4 regions of the Thauera sp. 27 genome follow, and region 1 is predicted to be linked to each of the others. Evidence: predicted binding sites of a transcription regulator. Region 1 holds the regulator's gene; each other region holds the start of a gene.

Region 1 (3,455 bases):
GGCCGACGAGATCGGCCGGCCACATGCGGTCTTCGGCGACCGCGAGGCTCGCGCCGAGGTTGCCGCTGATGTGGTTCAGCTGCAGGTTGTCGCGATGCGCCTCATACAGCCGCGCGACGCTGGTCTGCCGCATCGGCGCCCCAGTTCATGAACATCTGGTGGATATGGTCTGCATCCGGCGCGGCTTGCAGCGCTTCGCGGAAGCCGCGGTCGCTGAACATCTGAGCCAGCTCGGAGAGCAGTTGCAGGTGGGTCTCGTTGGCTTGCTCGGGGACCAGCAGCACGAACAACATGTTCACCGGGCGGCCATCGGGCGAGTCGAACTGCACCGGGCTCGCAAGGCGCAGGAACGCACCTGCCGCCTCCTTGAGACCCTTGATGCGCCCGTGCGGAATCGCAATGCCCTGGCCGAGGCCAGTGGAGCCGAGGCGCTCTCTCGCGAACAGGCTATCGAACACGGTGCTGCGCCCGATGCCCTGATTGTTTTCGAACAGCAGGCCCGCCTGCTCGAAGACGCGCTTCTTGCTGCTCGCGTCGAGGTCGACCACCACATTGGACAGTGGCAGGAGTTGGGATATCAGGCTCATTCGCTGGAGGGTTCGCGCAATATCGCAGGCATTCCGGTCGCAGGGTGCGACCGGCCGTCCCGGGGCATGCTGGCGCCGCGTCTTGGAAACGGGCGCATTATAACCATACCCCGGACGTGGGGCTGAAACGAAAGCGTCAGGCTTCGGGGGCCTGGTGCTTGATCGTCTCGTGGTTGTGGTCGGCCAGTTTCTGCTTGTACTTCTGCACCTGGCGGTCGAGCTTGTCGGTCATCGCGTCGATGGCCGCGTACAGGTCGGCATCATCGCTTTCGACGAAGATGTCCTTGCCGCGCACGTGCAGGGTGACCTCGGCCTTCTGCTTGAGCTTCTCGACCGAGAGGATCACCGCGACACTGGTGACGTTGTCGAAGTGACGGATGACGCGATCAAGCTTGGAGGTGACGTAGTCGCGAATGGCCGGAGTGACTTCGACGTGGCGCCCGGTGATGTTGAGATTCATGTTGACTCCTGTTTTTGTCAGATGGATTTGCGCAGGCTGACCGGCGGGATATTGAGGGATTCGCGATACTTGGCGATCGTGCGCCGTGCGACCACGATACCCTGCTGGCCAAGGACTTCGGCAATCTTGGCGTCGGACAGCGGTTTCTTGCTGTCCTCGGCGTCGACCAGTTGGCGAATCAGCGCGCGAATCGCCGTGGACGAGGCCGCTCCACCGGTGTCGGTGGCGACGTGACTACCGAAGAAATACTTGAGTTCGAACACCCCGCGCGGACTCGCCATGTACTTCTGCGTGGTCACGCGCGACACGGTGGACTCGTGCAGCTCGAGTTGGTCCGCGATCTCCCGGAGGGTGAGTGGCCGCATTGCCACCTCCCCATGATCGAAGAACTGCCTCTGCTGGTCAACGATGGCCTGGGACACCCGGAGGATGGTGTCGAAGCGCTGCTGCACGTTCTTGATCAGCCAGCGTGCCTCCTGCAACTGTCCGCTCAGGCCGCCACCCTGGCCGCGGTTCTGCTGCAGCAGGCTGGCATACAGGCGGTTGATGCGCAGACGCGGCATTGCCTCCTGGTTCAGGCTGACCGTCCACCGCCCGCGCAGCTTGCGTACGACCACATCCGGCAGTACGTAGCGCGTCTCGGCGTTCGAGTAACGCGAGCCGGGGTGGGGGTCGAGGCTGCAGATCAGGGCATGGGCGGCGCGCAGGGCTTCGTCGTCGCAGCCGGTCAGCTTCTTGAGCTTGACGAAGTTGCGCTCGGCGAGCAGCTCGAGGTGCTTGTCGACGATCTCGAGCGCGAGCGTGCGCGTCGCCGAAGCCGGCAGGGTACGGAGCTGCAGCGACAGGCATTCGCTGGGGCTGCGCGCGCCGATGCCTGCGGGCTCGAGGTTCTGTACGTGGCGCAGCGCGATGTTCAGGTCATCGACATCGACGTCGGCGTCGTCCGGAAGCAGTTCGAGGAGCTCATCGAGCGGCTGGTGAAGGTAGCCGTCGTCATCCAAGGCTTCGATGATGAAGCGCACGAGGGCGCGGTCGCGGTCTGACAGCGGCGACAGCGACACCTGCTGGTCGAGATGTTCACGCAGGGAGACGCCAGCCGCCTGCAGTTCCTGGTAATCGACGTCGTCGTCGTCCTCGCTGCGGCTCGATGCGCCGCTGCCGACATTGGACCAGTCCATGCCTTCGTCGGCGCTGCCATGGTCGGCATGGTCGCCGGCCTCGCTGTCCGCAGCGCTGGCTGGCGCCTCGGGGGTGTTTGCCTGTTGCTGTCTGGCCTCGTGCTCGGGGGGGCTGCCCGGTGGTAGCGGTGGTACGAACTCGACACCGTCGCCGTCGCTGCGCTCGAGCATCGGGTTCTCGAGCAGGAAGCGCTCGATCTCCTGGTTCAGCTCGATGGTCGACAGCTGCAGCAGCTTGATCGACTGCTGCAGCTGCGGCGTCAGGGTAAGGTGCTGGGAGAGCTTGAGCTGGAGGCTTGGTTTCATCGCTGTCGACGCGCGCGCGGATTCACAGGCGGAAATGCTCGCCCAGGTAAACCTGGCGCACCCTTTCGTTGTCGATGATCTCGGCCGGTTCGCCGCTTGCCAGTACCCGGCCTTCGCTGATGATGTACGCACGATCGCAGATGCCGAGCGTCTCGCGCACGTTGTGGTCCGTGATCAGCACGCCGATGCCGCGCTCCTTGAGGAAGCGGATGATCTTCTGGATGTCGATGACCGCGATCGGGTCGACCCCTGCGAAGGGTTCGTCGAGGAGGATCAGGCGCGGGTCGGTTGCAAGTGCGCGCGCGATCTCGCAACGTCGGCGCTCGCCGCCGGAGAGTGAGACGGCGGTGTTGTCGCGCAGGTGGTTGATGCCAAGCTCGAGCAGCAGTTCGTCGAGCCGGGTCTTCACCTGGTGCGCCTCGAGCCCCTGGAGCTCGAGCACGGCACGGATGTTTTCGGCCACGGTGAGCTTGCGGAAGACGCTCATCTCCTGCGGCAGGTAGGACAGGCCCAGACGCGCACGGGCGTGGATCGGCAGGTGGGTGAGGTCGGTGCCGTCGAGGTTGATCTGGCCGCCGTCGGCACGGACCAAGCCTACGATCATGTAGAAACAGGTGGTCTTGCCGGCGCCGTTGGGGCCGAGCAGGCCGACGACCTCGCCCGAGCCGACCTCGAAGCCGACGTCGTGGACCACGGTGCGCGCCTTGTAGCGCTTTTGCAGGCTGGAGACCTTAAGCAGACTCATCGCGGGGTTCTTTCAGCAGCTTGCGGATCAGTTCGGGTGCAAAGCCGCGGGTTTGCAGGAAACGGGCCTGGCGCGCCCATTCGCGCGCATCCGCCGGGGCCGCCTGGAAGCGGCTGCGCAGCACTGCGCGGGCACGCTCCAGTTCCGATTCTACGCACTCCGTGGCGAGTGTTGCCTCG
Region 2 (3,455 bases), on a different contig from region 1:
GGCGGCTGGTGCCCAGCTGTGGGTCACCGACATCCACCGCGAGCCGCTGCTGCAGGCGGGCAAGGAACTGGGCGCGACCGTGGTTGCGCCGGATGAGATCTTCGGCCTCGACGTCGACGTGTTCGCACCGTGCGCGCTGGGCGCCATCCTCAACGACAGCACCATTCCGCAGTTGAAGGCGAAGGTCGTCGCGGGCGCCTCGAACAACCAGCTCGCCGAGCCGCGCCACGGCGTCGAACTGATGAAGCGTGGCATCCTGTACGCGCCAGACTACGTCATCAATGCCGGCGGCATCATCGACGTCTATCACGAGCGCATCGGCTTCGATCGCGCCGCATTGCTCAAGCACATTGAGGGCATTCATGACAACCTCATGGAAGTCTTCGAGCGCGCGCGCAAGGAGGAGCGTCCGACCGGCGAGGTGGCTGACGCAATTGCCGAGGAGCGCTTCAAGCGCTGAGCCGGGCCTGCGCTGGCACGAAAACGGCGACCCGCGGGTCGCCGTTTTCGTGGCTTGCACTCAGCTTCAGGCGGTGCGCTGCTTGCGGCGGACCGCGCCAAGACCGAGCAGGCCCAGGCTGAGCAGGGCGAGTACCGTGGGTTCGGGCACCGCGCTGGCAGGCGCTGGGGTGAAGCGCACGTTGTCGATGGACATATCGTCGAGGACGCCGCCTCGAGCAACCTGCTGCAACAGCACCGAGCTGAATGCGGTGTCGCTTACGAGGCCGAAGAAGCCGGAGGTGCTCGTGCCATTGCGCGGGAAGAGCCCACCGGTGGTAGCGCCACCGAAATCGACGCCGAGTACGGTCAGCTTGTAGGAGTCCGTCGAGTCCGTGTCGCGCCAGTCGAAGCCGAAGGCGTAGGTCGGGGCGTCGAAGATGAATTCGATCTGGGGACCCCAGCCGCTGCCATTGGCGCCGAAGGTCTGAGAGCCCCAGATCAGTCTTGCCGTGTTGTCGATCGTGCTTCGTGCCGTGTTCCCGATCCCGACGCCGGGGCCCGTGCCGCGCGGGTTCGCTGCCGCAGTCAGCGTGAAACCGTCGAAGTCGTAGGCGACGCCATAGCTGAAGCGCCCGAGTGCGCTATCGTTGAAGTCTTCCAGCGCGGTCGTGCCTGCCGCTGCGCTGAAGGCTGCGAGATTGCTGAAGGTGTTGATCACTGCAGCATTGGCGCTGCTGGCGAGGGCAATGGATGCGGTAAGGGCAATCGCGAGTTTCTTGAGCATTTCTTTCGTTCCGTCAGAGGCTGTTCAGACCAGCAGCGGAGAAGGCTGCTGTGCTTTTTGCTGATTTCGAGGCAGCGGTTTTTAAGTGCAGGACTCTAAGCAATAGCCGTGCCAGGCAGGATTCCGTCGCGGCGAGACGTTCTTCAGGGTGTTCTTGCGCTCACACAGCGCCCAGTTCCCTCATTCATTTGTGATGTGTGTCACGGATGATTCGCCGACTGCCGGATCTGGAACTTGACGGTCGCGCCCTTCTTGCGGGTGCGCGCGCATTCATCGCCAAACGCCATGATCCAGCCATGTGCGGGGTGTAAAAAAAGCCGACACACGCCATTTTTGATGCCATCAGTCGAGCCGGGCGGTGCGATGTCGCAGCATCGGAGCACCAGCCTCATGCAGGTAATCCCCAATTGACCGTAGCCCATTGATTTTGTGCTTTTTCTCAACTTGGACTAATTCTCCTTAAGGTTCTCGCTGATTCTTGCGTTTCCCGATTCCCTGCATATAGTGAATCGTCAGGCCGCGTGCACGACGCGTCCGCCAAGGCCTTTGCATCAGACCTCCGCCTACAGGGTTGCCAAGCCCCCAAACGATAATTAGGAGTCGTGCAGTGAGACACCACATCCTGAGCGCGTTGTATTCGGCAAGGTATTCGCGGCTGTGCCTTGGCGGTTTGTTCATGTTCTTGTGCCAGGCGGCAATTGCCCAGGAAAGCAGATACAACATGACGCGTGGCGTGACCGAGATCAGCCAGCGCGTGTATGGCCTGCACATGACGATCTTCTACATTTGCGTGGTGATCGCCATCATCGTGTTCGGGCTGATGTTCTGGTCCATCGTGCGCCATCGCAAGTCGGCCGGCGCTGTCCCTGCGCAGTTCCACGGCAGCATGAAGATCGAATTGCTGTGGACCGCGATTCCGGTGGTGATCCTCGTCGTCATGGCCATTCCGGCCACGCAGGCCCTGATCGCGATGGAGGATGCTTCCGAGTCCGATCTGACCGTGCTGGTCACCGGCTCGCAATGGAAGTGGCACTACAAGTATCTCGATTACCCGATCGAGTATTTCTCGGTCCTCGCCACCCCGCGGGCGCAGATCTCCAACGAGGCGGAAAAGGACGCGCTCTACCTGCTCGAGGTCGACAAGCCGCTGGTCATCCCCACCGGCAAGAAGGTGCGCTTCCTGCTCACCGCCGACGACGTGATCCACTCCTGGTGGGTGCCCGATTTCGCGATCAAGAAGGACGCGATCCCCGGCTTCATCAACGAGACCTGGACGCGGGTCGACAAGCCCGGCCTCTACTACGGCAAGTGTGCTGAGCTGTGCGGGCGTGACCACGGATTCATGCCGGTGGCGGTCGAGGTCAAGAGCGAGGCCGACTTCGAAGCCTGGGCGGCCGAGCAGGTCGCGCTGCAGGAGGCGGCGCGCATGGCCGATGCGGCAGCGACGCCGATGAGCATGGACGAGTTGATGACGCTCGGCGAGAAGGTCTACGGCACGGCCTGCGCCGTCTGCCATCAGGCTTCCGGCGAGGGCCTGCCTGGCGTGTTCCCGGGCCTCAAGGGCAGCGCCATGGTTACCGCCGACATTCCCGGTCACATCCGCATTGTCGTATTTGGCAAGGCGGGTACGGCGATGCAGGCCTTCGCCCGCCAGTTGAGCACCAGCGAGTTGGCGGCCGTGATCACCTACGAGCGCAACGCCTGGGGCAACGACACCGGAGACATGGTGCAGCCGGCCGACGTGGCCGCCGCGATCCAGGGAGGGGAGTGAGCGATGAGCACAGAACAGACCGGTGCCCTGCACCCCGGCGAGCATCTGGACCACGAGCACAAGCCGCGCGGCATCACGCGCTGGCTCTACAGCACCAACCACAAGGACATCGGTACGCTCTACCTGCTGTTCTCGCTGGCGATGCTGTTCATCGGCGGCAGCCTGGCGATGGTGATCCGCGCCGAGCTGTTCCAGCCCGGGCTGCAGTTCGTCGATCCGCACTTTTTCAACCAGATGACCACCGTGCATGGGCTGGTGATGGTGTTCGGTGCGGTGATGCCGGCCTTCGTCGGGCTGGCCAACTGGATGGTGCCGCTGATGATCGGCGCGCCCGACATGGCGCTGCCGCGGGTCAACAACTGGAGCTTCTGGATCCTGCCCTGCGCCTTCGCCATCCTGCTGTCCACGCTGTTCATGGAGGGGGGTGCCCCGGCGGCCGGATGGACCTTCTACGCGCCG
Region 3 (3,455 bases), on a different contig from region 1:
GCCTGTTTCGCCGAGCAACAGTACGGAAACGTTGGTGACCGCAGCGCGCGCGACGAGGTCATAGGCGTGAAGGAAGCCGGCCGAGTTGCCGATCAGATCGGGGGTCTTGCGCGGACAGGCGATGGTCCTGCGCATGGCTTCGATTTCCTCACGCAGTTCAAGCAGGCGCCCAACGATGGAGTCGGCCTCGAAATAGGGGCGCAGCTGGTCGGCATCCGGCCATTCCTCAACCGGTTTGCCAACGATGCGGCAGTGCTCGACTCCTGTGGCGGCACATTCGACTTCGCGGAACAGAATGAAACGGCCCATGAACGCGCTCGTATAGCCTGAGGCGTACCCGATCATCATCCAGCACACCGGGTTCTCGACCTCGCCGAAAGCCTGGACATGTGCTTCTGCTTCCCACGAGTGGTGCCAGATGAATTCGCCGTAGAAGGTACAGCCCGGCTGATTGATCTCGAGACGAACGGGTTCAACCCGGGCACAGCCTTCCAGCATGTGGAGCTGAGGCCCCATTACGAAGGCCTCGGCGGGGTCGGCCGAGCCGCGCGTGCGGCGAGATAGCTCCGCATCGCGCATACCCGATGCGAAGCCCATGCGGGTGAGGATGCGCCGTGCCTGCTCCTGTCCGACCGACGCGATGAGCTCCTTGCGTAACTCCGAGAGTGCGCCGGCATGCAGCAGCAGCATACGGTGCTCGCCCAGCCAGATCAGTCCTTCTTCCGGGGCAAACTTGAGCAGGCCGCGTAGGTCGGTGCTCTCCGGGTAATGGATGGAACTCAAGCCTCTCCTCCTCGTCCTGCCTCAATGCCCACTCTCCGGCGAGCCCTTGGTGTTCGCGTAGCGGTACGCGACACGTCATTCGGGAGCTTACCTGACACACGGGTACAGGAGAACTCCAGCGTTGTTCGAATAGTAAGCAAAATCTCGAGAAAAAGGAATTGGTGGTATATTTCTTGAGTGGGGTTGTGGTGAGAAGGTGCGGTGCACGTTCTGCTCACACCTGTACGACAAGAATGGCGAGGAGGAGGAGCAAAGTGGTAGAGAAGTTTTCGGTATTGATCGAGGACAGCGGTGAGTTCGTGCGCTGTGGCGCGGACGATAACGTGTTGCGGGCGATGGAAGTCTTGGGGCGCAAGGGCATTCCGGTGGGCTGTCGCGGTGGTGGCTGCGGCGTCTGCAAGGTGCGGGTGACCGCCGGCCGTTACCACACGCGCAAGATGAGCAGGGCCTGCGTAAGTGAGGCGGAAGAGGCGGTCGGGATTGTTCTTGCGTGCAAGCTGTTCCCTGACAGCGACCTCGAGCTCAAGGTGGAGGGCAAGATGTTGAAGGCGTTGAAGAGGCCCGCGGTGGATGGGCCAAGGCAGGCGTAGTCCGGGCCTGCTCGGGTTGCGAAAGGGCTGGTACGCGTTGGCGTACCAGCCCTTTTTTCATGGTGCATGGCAATAAATGGAATTGATCAAATGATCAAGCGAGTTTTCTGTTTGAGCATTTCATCAACAGGAATCTTCCTCCGTCTCCGCTGTAAATCTCGAGAACACGGCTTAGTGCGCGTAAATGCTCGGAGTTGTGAGATTGGCACGGAATTTGTTTAGCTTCCAGCAGAAGCACCCCAGCATTCACCAGTTCGAACGGGAGGGACCTCGCCAAATGGACAAGCAAGCGCCTGTGATCGACGTCAGTAGAAAGTACGTGCGCCTCATCGAGCGGAGACCCGACGGTTTCATCGAGTTCGAGTTTGCGATCGGAGAGCCGGATCTGTTCGCCGAGATGTTGCTTCCAGCCGAGGCGTTCAAGGCGTTCTGCGAAGCCAACGAGGTCATCCATCTCGGTCCTCGCGAGGCCTCGGACGTGGCCGAGAACGCCGACTGGAACTGGAGCCTGCACCAGGCAACCCACCAGCGATTCCGTTGAATCGCTTACGAATCATAAGGAGGAGAGTTCATGCAGATCGATTTGCGCACGGTGTCAATCAAGCCTTTGCGGCACACCTTCGACAACATCGCACGCCGCATTGGGGGCGACAAACCGGCGTCGCGTTATCAGGAAGGCACGCTCGACATGCAGCAAACGGCCAACTTCCATTACCGGCCGACCTGGGATCCTGAGCACGACATTTACGATGCCTCGCGTACCGCGATCAAGATGGCGGACTGGTATGCGTTCAAGGATCCACGCCAGTTCTACTACGGCGCCTACACCATGGCACGCGCCAAGCAGCAGGATACCGCGGAGGCGAACTTCGACTTCGTGGAGAACCGTGGTCTGGCTGCGACGCTGCCTGAATCGGTGCGAGAGACCGTGCTCAAGGTGCTGCTGCCGCTGCGCCATGTCGCCTGGGGTTCGAACATGAACAATGCCAGCGTTTGTGCCTACAGCTACGGTACCGGCTTCTCGCAGCCACACATCTATCACGCGATGGACCAGCTCGGCATCGCGCAGTACATCACCCGTGTCGGCTTGCTGCTGGGCGATGTCGAGTCGCTCGAGGAGGCCAAGCGGGCCTGGGTGGAGGACGACGCCTGGCAGGGGCTGCGCCGTTACGTCGAGGACACCTTCGTCATCAAGGATCCGGTGGAGTTGTTCGTCGCCCAGAACGCTGCGCTCGACGGCCTCCTGTACGCGCTGGTGTACGAAACCATCATCGACGATGTGCTCTCGTCGCAGGGCGGCACGCCGGTGGCGATGCTCACTCAGTTCATGACCGACTGGTTTGCCGAAACCCGTAAGTGGGTCGATGCCACAGTGAAGATCGCGGCCAGCGAGTCGGCGGAGAACAAGGCTGTCATGGCCGGCTGGCTGACGCACTGGCGCGACCGTGCTGCTGCCGCGCTGCTGCCCGTTGGCCGCATTGCATTGGGTGATCGCGCCGACGAGGCCCTGGCCGAGGTGGTCCAGCAGTTCAATGCGCGCATGGCCAAGGCCGGCGTCACCCTCTGAGGAGAGCTCCCGAATGTCGACCGTATTCCTTGCTTTGCAGACCAACGAGGAAACCCGCCCGATCATCGAGGCGATCCTGCAGGACAACCCCGGCGCTGTCGTCGATGAGCAGCCCGCGATGGTGAAGATCAACGCCGAGCGCGAACTCATCGTTCGCCGCGAGACGATCGAGGAGATTACCGGGAACGACTACGACCTGCAGTCGCTGCAGGTCAACATGATCACGATGTCGGGCAACCTCGATCAGACCGACGACGAAATCCGCCTTTTCTGGAAGGCCTGAGGGACATAGGAGACTCCGCACATGGACATGCAAGTTGCCAAGAAGAAGCTGGGCCTGAAGGAACGCTACGCGGTGATGACGCGCGGTCTGGACTGGACGCCGTCTTACCAGAAGATGGAGGACATCTACCCTTACATGCAGTACGAGGGGATCAAGATCCACGACTGGGACAAGTGGGAGGATCCGTTCCGCCTCACCATGGACGCCTACTGGAAGTACCAGGCCGAGAAGG
Region 4 (3,455 bases), on a different contig from region 1:
CCACACCTTGCCCCGGCAGCCTGTCATGCATTGCAGGTGATGAATCGAGCCGTGGCACTCAACGATGTGCCGTGGGTCGAAACCCGCCTTCTGGAAGTGGCCGTCGACGTTGCTGGTGAAGATGCGGGCGCCAGCAGGCAGTTGGCTTGCGATCGACTTCAGGATGCCGAAGGCGGGCCCCGGTGTGGTTTGTCGGTATAGCCGCAAGCGGTGGCCGTAGAAGCCCCAGGCCAGCCGTGGGTGGGTGCGGAAGGCGGCCGGGTTTGCGATCTCGGCGAACTGCAGGCGAGCGCGGCCAAGCGCCGGGTAGGCGCGCCACAATCCGCCGCTGCCGCGAAAATCCGGTAGGCCTGAGTCGACCCCCAGCCCCGCGCCAGCGGTGATCAGCAGGCCGTCTGCCTGCGCGATCAGGTCCGCGCAGCGGGAGAACTCCTCTGTCCAGTCTGTTTCCATCGTTTTCTCCACGAGGCGCCATTGTGAGGCTTGCGGTGGGCGCCGGGGCAGGCAGGCGCATGCGCCGTGGCCTGGTTGCCGCATGGCTGTGGCGATTCATCTGCCTGTAACGCACACAGGGCCATGCATCGGCGCAGAGGCGGATTAACATGGCGGCTTGTGTGCGCTGCAACTGCCTGGATACCTTCCCGATGCTGCTCGATACCTGGATCTCCTTCTTCGTTGCCTGCTGGGTCATCAGCCTCAGCCCTGGCGCGGGCGCCGTGGCGTCAATGTCTTCCGGCCTGAACTACGGCTTCCGCCGCGGTTACTGGAATGCCCTTGGGCTGCAGCTTGCGCTGGTGCTCCAGATCGGCATTGTCGCCACTGGCTTGGGGGCGGTGCTGGCTGCGTCCGAGCTTGCCTTCTCGGTCATCAAGTGGTTCGGCGTCGCCTATCTGGTGTACCTGGGCTGGAAGCAGTGGGTGGCACCGCCCGCGGCGGTGGCGGTCGAGTCGGGCGATGCCGCTCATGGGCGGCCATGGCCGCTGGTGATGAGAGGCTTCATCGTCAATGCCAGCAATCCGAAGGCGATCGTGTTCATCCTCGCGGTGTTGCCGCAGTTCCTCGACCCGGCGCGTCCGCTGCTGGCGCAATACCTGATCCTCGCAGCCACCATGATCACGGTCGACCTGGTCGTCATGGCAGGCTATACCGGCCTCGCCGCGCGCGTGCTGCGCCTGCTGCGCGAGCCGCATCAGCAGCGTCTGCTCAACCGCAGTTTCGGCGGCCTGTTCGTGGCGGCGGCACTGCTGCTGGCGACCGTCCGGCGCGCCGGGCATGCGGCACCGGGGCCTTAACGGCTGGAGGGGTGGGTGTCGGATTTATTTACATCCCATGCCATGGTTATGGTTTCAGCTTATCCATAATTCATTTAATACAAAGGCATGTGTCGTGCAGATGCGCCGGGAATGAAATTTGCATTATGTGTCGTCGCGCCGTGCTTCACCCGAGGGGGTGGATTCGGTGTCATTCGATGCTAATTTCATGAGAGGCCTTGCACACATGAACCTCCTGCCCAGCACCGCACGGGTCGCCGTTGCGTCCGTGCTCACCACGGTCACGCTCGGGGCGATGCCCACCCTGGCGCACGCCCTCGTGCTCGAGATCGACGCGAGTCAGAGTTCGGTCACTTACAGTCCGGGGGGCTTTCCGCTCTGCGACCCGGACGGCAACTGCGGTGTCTTGCCGCCGCCGCAGACCTTCGCGCTCTCCGGCAGCTTCAAGCTCCAGCAGGAGACCGTGTTCGTGACCACATCCCTCTTTCCGCCCGACGGCTATGAGCGGCAGCAGATCCGCTTTGAGACGCCGGTGATCGAGAGTGGTGGTGCGTCTGCGCTCGGGTTTGACTTCCCGACTTACTTCGCCGTGCTCTCGGGCGAGGATTTCGTGGCCAACGAGAATCCGTGCACATGGTTTCCGTCTACCGGGGGCTGCTGGTCGATGGGGGCCTTCGGCAGCTATGCCGGTACATTCAATGGTACGACCTTGTCGATGACAGGTACGGACTACGTGGGCGACTTCTTCCCCAGCAGGTTCGACTTCACCTTGGTTGCGCGGGCGGTTGGTGTTTCGACTGTGCCCGAGCCCGGCACGCTCGCATGCCTTGCGATTGGCGTGCTCGGATTGGGTGCGATGCGCAGGCGTCCGGCACCCCTGAACGTCTGATGCCTTAGCCGGCGGGGGCGCGCTCGCCCGCGCGTCTCCGCTGCAGCCCCGAAAGGCGTTGGCAGGCTTCAGCGCCGTGGGGCGTCCAATTCATCGAAGAGCCATTCCTGGAAGCTGCGGATCTTGGGCAGCTCGGCGCGCGACTTGAGCAGGTTGAAGGTGTAGCCCTGCACCTTGGGGCCAGCCAGGCCAAAGGGTGCGACGAGGCGGCCGGTTTCCAGTTCGCGTTGCACCAGCAGCAGGCTCTCCAGGCACACGCCCAAACCGTCCACTGCAGCGCTGATGGCCATGAACGAGCGGTCAAAGCGCAGGCCGCGTGAGATGTCGAGCTTGACTTTGCGGTGCTGGCGCATCCAGTCGCGCCAGCTCACCAGGCAGACCTCGCTATGGATCAGCGTGTGGAGGGCGAGGTCCTCGGGGCTGCGGATGGGGTGTTCGCCCTCGAGCAGCGCGGGCGCACACAGCGGCACGATGGTCTCGGCGGGGAAGCTCAGCACCATGGTGCCTGCCGGCTGCAGGCGGCGCATGCCGTAGCGGATGTCGATGTCGACCGCTCCCGAGACGAGGTCGACCGCGTCGGTCGATGCGTTGAGCCGCACGTCGACGTCCGGGTTCAGCGAGCTGAAGCGAGCCAGCCGCGGCATCAGCCACTGGGTGGCAAAGCTGGGGGTGGAGTGCACCGTCAGGATGTCGATCTTTTCCGTCCGTCCCAGTTCGCGCGTTGCCAACTCAATGCGCGAGAAAGCTGCCGACACCTCCTCGGCATAGCGCCGCCCGGCGTCCGTTAGCACCACCGCCCGATGTACGCGATGAAAGAGCTGAACGCCGAACTGCTCTTCCAGCTGCTTGACCTGATGGCTTATTGCAGACGGCGTGACGAAGAGTTCGTCTGCTGCAAGCGCGAAGGAGGACAGCCGCGCGGCGGCCTCGAATGCCTGAATGGCCTTGAGGGAAATTCGATTGTGCATCGCGGCATTCACATGAGATCAATTCATCTATAGGCCCATAAATAATCGTTTGAGGCCGATAAATCAAGCGAATAAGCTTTCCCTCACTCGCTGGACGCCCTTCATCGGCTGCCGGCAGGGCCGGGGCGATGGGTCTCTGGCCGAGCGAAACGAATCTGCCTGGCGCCCCTGCGTTGCCGGGTTCAAGTCAAGGAGAACTGCGTGCAAACAAGTCTTACCGAGGACTACGCCCGGGTCGCCGAAAGCGCCTACCGCATCCGCCGCTTTGCGTTGCGGATGGGCGAGGTGCAGGGCCAGGGCTATGTCGGCCAGGCGCTGGGTTACGCC

Evidence for each region. The regulator sigma-54, encoded in region 1, starts transcription at its own class of promoters, with help from an activator protein. The targets are predictions, from matches to a motif close to TGGCACGCTTNCTGCTNA.
Region 2: a site for sigma-54 is predicted at 1,322-1,339, ahead of B447_RS13025 (PEP-CTERM sorting domain-containing protein). Genes of this name have one in related genera too.
Region 3: a site for sigma-54 is predicted at 1,577-1,594, ahead of B447_RS13440 (phenol hydroxylase subunit). Genes of this name have one in related genera too.
Region 4: a site for sigma-54 is predicted at 1,337-1,354, ahead of B447_RS08075 (PEP-CTERM sorting domain-containing protein). Genes of this name have one in related genera too.

Annotation. Positions count from the first base shown of each region.
Region 1 covers NZ_AMXB01000017.1:31,943-35,397, reverse strand. The annotation lists gene hprK (HPr(Ser) kinase/phosphatase) at 1-133, opposite strand, end outside; gene ptsN (PTS IIA-like nitrogen regulatory protein PtsN) at 102-587, opposite strand; gene hpf (ribosome hibernation-promoting factor, HPF/YfiA family) at 724-1,047, opposite strand; gene B447_RS11030 (RNA polymerase factor sigma-54) at 1,065-2,531, opposite strand; gene lptB (LPS export ABC transporter ATP-binding protein) at 2,554-3,276, opposite strand; gene recX (recombination regulator RecX) at 3,263-3,455, opposite strand, start outside.
Region 2 covers NZ_AMXB01000022.1:51,389-54,843, forward strand. The annotation lists gene B447_RS13020 (Glu/Leu/Phe/Val dehydrogenase dimerization domain-containing protein) at 1-460, shown strand, start outside; gene B447_RS13025 (PEP-CTERM sorting domain-containing protein) at 527-1,225, opposite strand; gene B447_RS22555 (hypothetical protein) at 1,426-1,617, opposite strand; gene coxB (cytochrome c oxidase subunit II) at 1,833-2,996, shown strand; gene ctaD (cytochrome c oxidase subunit I) at 3,000-3,455, shown strand, end outside.
Region 3 covers NZ_AMXB01000023.1:66,685-70,139, reverse strand. The annotation lists gene B447_RS13450 (sigma-54-dependent Fis family transcriptional regulator) at 1-783, opposite strand, end outside; gene B447_RS13445 (2Fe-2S iron-sulfur cluster-binding protein) at 1,038-1,373, shown strand; gene B447_RS13440 (phenol hydroxylase subunit) at 1,651-1,914, shown strand; gene B447_RS13435 (aromatic/alkene monooxygenase hydroxylase subunit beta) at 1,945-2,940, shown strand; gene B447_RS13430 (MmoB/DmpM family protein) at 2,954-3,223, shown strand; gene B447_RS13425 (aromatic/alkene/methane monooxygenase hydroxylase/oxygenase subunit alpha) at 3,245-3,455, shown strand, end outside.
Region 4 covers NZ_AMXB01000011.1:95,409-98,863, forward strand. The annotation lists gene B447_RS08065 (SIR2 family NAD-dependent protein deacylase) at 1-453, opposite strand, end outside; gene B447_RS08070 (LysE family transporter) at 603-1,292, shown strand; gene B447_RS08075 (PEP-CTERM sorting domain-containing protein) at 1,498-2,160, shown strand; gene gcvA (transcriptional regulator GcvA) at 2,229-3,128, opposite strand; gene B447_RS08085 (transketolase) at 3,330-3,455, shown strand, end outside.